Regions from separate parts of the Endozoicomonas sp. ALB091 genome, predicted to be linked through region 1. Evidence: predicted binding sites of a transcription regulator. Region 1 holds the regulator's gene; the other holds the start of a gene.

Region 1 (4,717 bases):
CGAGTGAGTTTCAGTGGGTCTGCCACTGCGGAAGGGTTGAGAACCTGAAGGCGCTGCCTGCTGATGCCCGATGACTTCAGCCAGTTTATGGTGCTTTTTGCCTGTTCACTGGACAGTATCAGGGTAAGCCAGCGTTGATCCTGATGGTTAGCCAGCTCATACAGAACAGTCTTCAGAAAACGTCCTGATTGCCAGGGCGGGCCTGAGAGAATCAGCTCATCAATAAAGCTGACAGGTTCACTGTCAATGCAGGGAGCGTTACCGTTCTGACTGGATGATGGTGTTAATGCTTGCATGTCAGGTCCTCTACATCAGAGATCGTCAGGGTCTAGTGCTGCTAAGCGCTGTTGCCCATACCGTTCGTCCTGAAGCTTGTCGAAGGACCCATAGGGCCTAAAGGCGGAAACTCCGGACTCTGATAGATCGTGCCAAGCACCCTTCGACTCCGCTCAGGGTGAACGTGGTTTACGGGTAATAACGCTTAGCCGCACTAGTTCCTGATAACCCCCACACTCAGTCCTTCGATAGCAAAGGTATCAACGCTGAGGTCTACTTCGATTGTCTTGAATTCTTTGTTTTCCGGGTGCAGGTAAATTCTGTTTTTAACCTGTTCAAAACGTTTGACCGTTACTTCGTCGTCAATTCTGGCAACGACAATCTGGCCATTGGCTGCGGTTGATGTTTTATGGACAGCCAGAAGGTCCCCGTCAAGAATACCGATATCCTTCATGCTCATCCCTTTTACCCGAAGCATGAAGTTTGCTTTGGGGGAAAAGAAATCAGGGTTGATGGACAGGTGGTCTTCAATATGTTCCTGGGCAAGAATGGGGCTTCCTGCAGCAACCTGTCCTACAATAGGCAGGCCGGAAGATTCAGTGCCGGGGATTCGGATACCTCTTGAGGTTCCGGGGGTGATCTCGATAGCTCCCTTGCGGGCGAGGGCTCTGAGATGTTCTTCTGCTGCATTGGGTGATCGGAACCCGAAGGTCTGTGCGATTTCTGCACGAGTGGGGGGGAAACCGGTCTCTTCTATATGAGATTTGATCAGTTCAAGAATCTCAGTCTGGCGCTTGGTCAATTTATACATGATTAAATCTGTGTTTTTATACAGTACATGTAATTATATACAGTATTTTGCTGACTGCAACCACCCCTGTCTTATTAATCTAACTTGATGTTTCAGTTGGCAAACGTTAGTTTTAAACAAATGTTTACATTGGAGGTTTTACAGACATGTCACAGTCAGCGACAGTAGACAGGATTCTGGACGCTGCCGAGAAGTTATTTGCTGAGCATGGGTTCGCAGAGACCTCGCTGCGTTCAATTACCAGTCAGGCGGGTGTTAACCTGGCCGCTGTTAATTACCACTTCGGCTCCAAAAAATCCCTGATCCAGGCGGTCTTTTCCCGTTTTCTTGATCCTTTTGTCAGCAATCTTTCCGGGGCTCTTGTGCGATATCAGGATAATAATGACGTTCTTGATCTGGAAGAAATACTTCATTTACTGGTGGATCAGATCATGGCGGTTAAACCCCGCAGCCCTGAAGATCTCTCTGTTTGTATGAGGATGATTGGCCTGGCCTACACACAGGGCCAGGGGCATCTGAAGAAATATTTGCGCGACGTCTACGGGGAAGTATTCCAGGCTTATCTGGAGTTGCTGGTAAAAGCGTGTCCTGAGTTGCCATTGAATGACCTGTTCTGGCGCGTCTATTTTATTCTGGGTTCCGCTGTGTTTACCCTTTCAGGAGCGGATGCACTGAGGGCTATTGCGGAAAGCGATTATGGGGTCAGGACTGAACTGGAAGATATCATGAGAAAGATGGTGCCTTTCATGGCGGCAGGTCTAAGATCGCACACCTGACGGATCATTTAACCATACAGAGCTTGATTTACCGATGCATCTTACTGTTCATATTGCCAGTCAGGAGATGGTGCTGCATGAGAAGGACGGCAAGCGCCGTGTTTATTCTGTGTCTACTGCCAGCAAGGGAGTCGGGCAGCAGGAGGGGAGCTGGCAAACACCTCTTGGTCAGCATGTTATCCGGGCGAAAATTGGTGCCGGTCTGCCGACTAATTCAGTATTTGTCGGACGTCGCTTTACCGGTGAGATTTATTCCCCCGGGCTTTGTCAGCAGTACCCTGAAAGAAAGGACTGGATATTAACCAGAATTTTATGGCTCAGTGGCCTGGAGCCCGGATATAACCGGCTGGGTAATGTTGATACCATGCGTCGCTATATCTATATCCACGGTTCGCCGGATACGGCAGTGATGGGTGAACCCGGCTCGCGGGGATGTATCCGAATGCATGGGGAAGATATTATCGATCTGTTTGACCGTGTAGATACCGGTACCAGGATAGATATACAGCTTAGCTGATACCGTTTTTTTTAGAGGATAGAGTCGTGCCAACAGGCCTGAACCGTGGTGTTCTTTTGATTGATCTCGAGGGAGTGCAGCTGACCGCCGAAGAACACCAGCTGCTTTCCCTGCCCGGTGTTGCGGGTATTGTCCTTTTTTCCAGGAACTATCAGAGTCGGGAACAGTTAATTGCCATGGTTCGTTCTGTCCGGAATGTTCGTCGGGATCTGTTAATTTGTGTGGATCAGGAAGGTGGGCGTGTGCAACGCTTCAAGGACGGATTTACCCGTCTACCCCCGGCGCAGGCTTATGGGGCATTTGACCCGGATCAGCAGTATCAGATGGCTTATCAGTCAGGCTGGCTGATGGCCTCTGAGTTGCTGGCCTGCGGGATAGATCTTTGCCTGGGGCCGGTGCTGGATATTGATCATGGTAAAACGTCGATCGTGGGAGATCGGGCTTTTGGGCGTTCGATTGAGCAGGTGAATCACCTGGCCTCATTGTGGATTGATGGGGTTCATGAAGCGGGAATGTCTGTGGTTATCAAGCACTTTCCGGGCCATGGGAATGTGGATGCTGATTCCCATGTGAGCCTTCCCCTGGATGATCGTACTTTTGATGAGATCTGTCAGTCGGACCTGGAGCCTTTCCGGGTAATGATTCAAAAGGGGGTTGAGGCATTAATGCCGGCCCATATCCTGTTTCCCGCTATTGACCGGCATCCGGTGGGTTATTCTTCAGAATGGCTGAAAGGGGTGTTACGCAATCAGCTGTCATTTGAGGGGCTGGTTATCAGCGATTGCCTGTCGATGGAGGGAGCGGCGAAAACCGGCAGTTATCCTGCCAGGGCCAGGGCAGCCCTGGATGCTGGTTGTGATCTCCTGATTATCTGTAATCGTCAGGGGGTTCGGGAGGTACTGGCTGAGATAGACGGCTCGGGTTTACAGGGTGTCGGTCCGGATGGTTTGATGCCTGACTCTTACACTGACTGGGCGTCTCTTGAACAGTCAGAGCGCTACAGGACAGCGCGTAAAATGCTGGCAGAGGCCTTCGGAACAGGCTGATTTTAATGGTGCCATGGCCATCACCGTCCGGGAATTCAGGGTAACTTTCTTTCTGAGCGGTTGTGGGAATGCTTGAAAGAGGATAGTAAACAAACTGGCTACAATTTATAAAAATAACCAACTGAAATCCCTGAATGATCTCGATTATGAACCCCGAATTTATCTCGTTCTATTCTCATTTGATGATTGCCTTTTTGCTGTCTGGTGCTTCATTTTATGGCATAAAGTGGTTGGCCCATGGTGAGCCAAAAGGGCCGGAACGGGTCTTCTGGTGCCTGGCTATCAACATACTGCACAGACCCTTGCTGACGCTGCCCTGGGTGTTGTTCATTCTCTATTCGGCGCATTACTGGCCGGGGCTTGAGCGGTCGGATGTCAACGAAACCCTGCAACTGATTCAAAAACTCATTCTGACCATCTATCCGGCCTGGTTTATCTGGGAAATCAGCCTGAATATGCCAGAGGTGCTGGATTCCATGGGTGAGCGGTGGCGCGAGCGCCTATCGCCTTCAGTGATTGCCCGTTCCGTGCAGCTGATTATCGTTGTTTCTACACTGCTGAGTCTTGCCCAGGCCTTCGGCTATAGCCTGTCAACCCTTCTGGCCTTTGGTGGTATTGGCGGTATTATTCTGGGTCTTGCTGCCAAGGACTGGCTGGCCAATTTTTTCGGTGGATTAATGCTGATGCTGGATCGCCCTTTTACCGAGGGTGACTGGATTCGCTCTCCGGACCGATCCATTGAAGGGCATATCGAAAAGGTTGGCTGGCGTCTGACAAAAATACGAACCTTTGATAGACGGCCTATTTATGTTCCAAACTCAATCTTTACCGGCATCGTGGTGGAGAATGCCACTCGAATGAAAAACCGCCGAATGATTGAAAATTTTGCTCTTCGTTACGAGGATATTGGCAAAATACCCCGCATTCTCAGTCGCATAGATGATCTTGTTCAACAGGTTCCCGAGGTTGACAGTCGTGAGCCTCATTATGCCGTTTTCATCCGTTATGATGATTCTGCCCTTTTATGTCAGGTTCGGGTGCATATCACAAGAACGGATCGTGTTGGTTTTTTAAAAGCTCAACAATCTATTTTGCTTCTGATTGCAGCGGTTGTTAACGAGGAAGGGGCGTTATTCGCTTATCCGACTCGAAGGATTCTTTCCGATGGGTCGATAACACAGTAGTTATATTCAATACGATGAAAATTAATAACAAGGCTAATGGATATACTGATTGTTGAAGATGCCCGTGACCAGAGAATGATTCTGTCTGTGGTTCTGAAAAAGCAGGG
Region 2 (4,717 bases), 490 kb from region 1:
TTTCAGTTTACCTGGATTGGTAATCCGCAATAATTCCCACGCCTATAATTATCTTGATTATCCGGAACTGGTGCTTACCAACTACAGCAAGGAAGACATCAGATGCTTTTTTGTTTACCTCGATACTCAGATGAATATTGCCGATATCCTGCAGGATAAACGTCATTGTGAAGAGGTGTTGGAGCTTAAACAACCGTTGCCTATGGTTATTTATTGTCACCGCACAGGTTCTGTACAGGTTTGTTTTGATGATGAGCTGGACAGTAAACACTTGGCCCTGAATGAGCATTCTCTGGATGATTTTGCATTCTCACAGGGCATAGACCAGGAAAATTTCAGAGCCATGTTGAATCTGCTGCCAATGCCTTTGCGTACAGAGGCACTGAGTTGGGAATTAACCGCCTCACCGGATGTTTTTCACAAATTGCAACAGGCCATCAAGCTGGTGAGTGATCCCTGTTGTTACAGTTCCGGGAGGCTTCTGGAATTAAAACAGAGTGGCTTGCCAATTCACCACCGTTTTTTTCATAATAAACAAGGATATGTTACATCGTTGCTGGAAAAGTTGCTGATTACTGAAATGCTCAGAAATGATCAGCCTGGACAGGAACAAATCCGGGAACAAGAGGAAGAAGCTTGCCGTTTACTTCAGTTGCTTCTGCAGAGCGGGTCAAGGATGGATCAGAAGGTTACTTCGGTTTTTTACTGTACGCTAAGCAAGCGAGAATCGGCGGTAATGCGAGCGGGCACAATGAATTATATGGTGGCCGCCTTTGCTCCATTTGAGTTCCTGAGCCTGGAAGATCTCAAGTGGTTGCCGCTGATCGGTTATTCGGGAAGCGTCGTTGAATTTGACCGAATCTGCCGGGGGCTCAGTCAGCAGCAACGGCAGAGCCGTCTTGAAGAGCTACTATGTGATTACCTTGGTTACCCTTTAAACCTTGATATCTTTGAGTCCCACCTACTCGCCCTGTTTCATTATGGAGCTTCCCTGAACAAAGATATTCTGGCCAGGGTTAAACATAATCTGGACTATTGGTGCCATGACGGTAGAAAGGTTATTGGTAACTTATCCGTGGCTGGGTTCATCCAATGGTTTGAAGGACTATGGAAGCAACGAAACAAGCATCCTTTCTACCTGAATTGGTCAGAACATGTCCGACAGGCCAATCTGGAAATCGCGGATCTGAAACAATCGCTCGGTCTGTCGGACGATGCTTGCCCATTGGCGGCACCTGTGGAAACCAAGGTGCCAGCGGCATTACAGTTTATGGTGGACGCGTTCAGCAAACCGCCCATCCTGCCTGATAATGTCGGCGATAATGAAAGCACCATCCTGAAGGTATTGCAGCATTATTACCGCCGTCCGGGACCGGAACGCGTGATCCAGAGCCTTGGCAGACATACCTTGCCAACCGTGTGGAAACCGCTGCACAGCTGCAGTCATGTCCTGCGGGCCAGGAATAATGGGCTCTGGTATATGGAATTGCTGGAAAAATTTCAGCTGCATTACCTGCGCCCGGAAAAAAAAGAACTCCTGGCGCTGGCGATTATCTACCATGCTGCTGCTGCCGAAGATGTCGCCAAATCAGTGGAAGAAACAAGGTCAGCTGACTATTTCAAAAGGGACCTGATCGGGCACTATCCTGAACCGCTGCTGAAGGATATGGCAAAGGCGATGGTCAGCAAGGAAAATGATGTCAATGGCGCAGATGAGCAGAACCTGTCTGACTCCGTGCGCTGGTATCTGCGCATATTACGCTTTGCAGATCGTATGGACATTATCCGTTGTTGCGGGGTTGGGGCTGATTTTCCCGGATCAACGGTCGGGGGGTTTGACGCTACACGTCTTGACCTGCCGCCGCAGTTGCCCTGGGATTTTACCTCCGGGCCTGGCAACGGGACTGAATTTCAACGGCATCTGGTAGCCGCCATGCATGGTGCGGCTGATCTGGCGCAAGTAACCGGGCAACCCAACGATCACCGCGAAAAAAAATATACCGAGGCCTACGGTCTGATTGACAATGGCTCAGAGATTTCTGAGCACTTTGAATGGACAACTGAGCCAGTGGAAAGAATGAACCGGTTTATTGATGACAATGTTCGGCGCACAATTGCTCAGGCCGCTGGAATTATTGTCTGTTCAGACCCCTACCACCAGGCTTGCAGGGCTGATCAGAGCAAAGGCATCACTTATGGTATTCATAACAGCTGGTATGATCTCCACCAGATAGAGATTCCGGCCGGAATGACGCTGCTGGAAAAGATGCAGTACAGGCATAACCCATCGCTGCTAAGCCCGGCAACACAACAGGCATTGGAGCAAGAGGTGCAACGGCTGAAGAGCCAGGGAATACGAATGAACCCAGGGACCTTGACGCAGGAAACACTGACTTCGTCGAAAGCGCAGCAAGTGCTGAAAGAGCGGGGTATTACCGTGGTTTGTGAGAAGCGTCCCTACTGTACCGACGATGACCGGCAGCTAGAGAAAGTAATGTTCGTACCGAAGCAGATACCTGAACCCGCGCGTTCACAACCAGAAAATCAGCCTGACACAGACCAAGGCTTTTCGTGTCAAATCCTCTGAACCCAAGGTCGCAGTGTACCTGGCAGGGCTGGCTACCAGAATTTTAGACCTGACTTGAGCTGGAAATTGACTAGCTGATTCCCAGACAGCCTTCTGGACAAAACAACTGTATTTATATACAGTTTAAAGAACCCATTACAGGAGGAAGCCCATGTCCATTACCCCCATGTGGCGAGTTGACCGGGACGGAAGCATGTTTACTGATAAGAAAGCCGCAGAAGAACACGATCGTATGCTTGAGCTGGCCGATGGCATCACGGGTATGCTGGAAGCCAATTTCAAGATCGATGAACAACTGGCGGAAGAGATCGGTCTGCTGCTGTCACGGAACAAGGATATTCTCGCCAAAGCCTTTAAAGGCAAACCTGAAATCCTGCAGGAGATCAAACTGGAGAGCGAACCTGCAGAAAACAATACCGTAGATATTCGTGAAGCGATTGCCTGATATTGATCTAAGCCACAAAGGCGTGATGTTGCTCATAGTGAAATGTCCTTTGTGGTTACCAATCACATTTTATGAATACTTAAAATAACAGCTGATTCGGTACTTCCCATAGGCTAGTACATGGTTTCTGATGGGTTCCTTCTATCAATGACTCCCAAGCTCCGTTCGTCCTGAGCGGAGTCGAAGGGCGTAAACACCATACCCTGAATAAAGACTGTGCCAATCACCCTTCGACTCTGCTCAGGGTGAACGGAGATTGTACACACCAAACTCATTGCAATGATGCAGAAAGCTGTCCGAGAACCCAGTAGTCGGCAATGAAGGGTGCTTCCTGATTCAGCCCCACAGTGTATAATCACCGGTTTATCCAAATCCGGAGCCCCCCTGCTCTTCAGGAGTTCCGGGAACAGTTGGAACCTCTACTGGAAAAGCAGTTATGGAAAAGACGTTCAACCCCCAAGCCATCGAACGCACGTTGTATCAAAACTGGGAAGAGAAAGGCTATTTTGCGCCGGCTTCTGACCAGCGCGGTGACCGCACGCCCTACTCCATCATGATCCCCCCTCCCAATGTCACCGGCAGCCTGCACATGGGCCATGCCTTCCAGGACTCCATTATGGATGCCCTGATCCGCTACCACCGGATGAAAGGCTGCAACACGCTCTGGCAGGTGGGTACTGACCATGCGGGTATCGCAACCCAGATGGTGGTTGAACGCAAGATCCTGGCAGAAGAAGGCAAAACCCGTCACGACTACGGGCGTGAAGCCTTTACCGATAAAATCTGGGAGTGGAAGGAAGAGTCCGGCGGCACCATCACCCGTCAGCTTCGTCGACTGGGGGCATCTGTTGATTGGGATACCGAGCGCTTCACCATGGACAAGGGCTTCTATGCCGCTGTCCAGGAGGTCTTTGTCCGCCTTTATGAAGACGACCTGATCTACCGGGGCAAGCGTCTGGTGAACTGGGACCCAAAACTGCACACCGCTATCTCCGACCTGGAAGTGGAAAACAAAGAAGTCAAAGGCAATATGTGGCACCTGCGCTATCCACTGGCGGATGGCGAGAAAACCGCAGAGGGCAAAGACTATATCGTGGTAGCCACCACCCGTCCTGAGACCATGCTGGGGGATACCGGTGTGGCGGTTAACCCGGAAGATGAGCGTTACCAGGCCCTGATCGGCAAAGCGGTTATTCTGCCCCTGGTCAACCGTCGCATCCCGATTGTCGCTGATGAACACGCCGATATGGAAAAAGGCACCGGCTGCGTAAAAATCACCCCGGCCCACGACTTTAATGACCATGAAGTTGGCAAGCGCTGCAACCTGCCAATGATCAATGTTATGACCCTGAACGGCGATATCCGCCAGCAGGGTGAAGCCTACAATATTGACGGTACGGCCAATCAATCCATTGATACCACTATTCCAGACGCCTACCAGGGCATGGAGCGCTTTGCTGCCCGTAAGCAGATCGTTGCTGACCTGGATGCCCTTGGTCTGCTGGAAAAAATTGATGACCACACCCTGATGGTGCCTTACGGTGACCGTTCCGGCGTAGTGATTGAGCCGCTGCTGACTGACCAGTGGTTTGTCCGCGCTGCGCCGCTGGCCAAACCGGCTATTGCAGCGGTAGAAGACGGTCGTATTCAGTTCGTGCCCAAACAGTACGAGAACATGTACTTCT

The links. The regulator LexA, encoded in region 1, represses DNA repair genes until DNA is damaged. The targets are predictions, from matches to a motif close to TACTGTNTANNTANACAGTA.
Region 2: ACO6UX_RS14285 (YebG family protein) is a predicted target of LexA. The motif match lies at 2,692-2,711, and genes of this name have one in related genera.

Annotation. Positions count from the first base shown of each region.
Region 1 covers NZ_JBLYNQ010000007.1:23,233-27,949, reverse strand. Annotated here, with positions in the region: gene ACO6UX_RS12405 (hypothetical protein) at 1-296, opposite strand, end outside; gene lexA (transcriptional repressor LexA) at 491-1,087, opposite strand; gene ACO6UX_RS12395 (TetR/AcrR family transcriptional regulator) at 1,234-1,863, shown strand; gene ACO6UX_RS12390 (L,D-transpeptidase family protein) at 1,898-2,380, shown strand; gene nagZ (beta-N-acetylhexosaminidase) at 2,407-3,426, shown strand; gene ACO6UX_RS12380 (mechanosensitive ion channel family protein) at 3,561-4,610, shown strand; gene ACO6UX_RS12375 (PP2C family protein-serine/threonine phosphatase) at 4,647-4,717, shown strand, end outside.
Region 2 covers NZ_JBLYNQ010000007.1:516,319-521,035, forward strand. Annotated here, with positions in the region: gene ACO6UX_RS14280 (hypothetical protein) at 1-2,587, shown strand, start outside; gene ACO6UX_RS14285 (YebG family protein) at 2,739-3,032, shown strand; gene ACO6UX_RS14290 (valine--tRNA ligase) at 3,469-4,717, shown strand, end outside.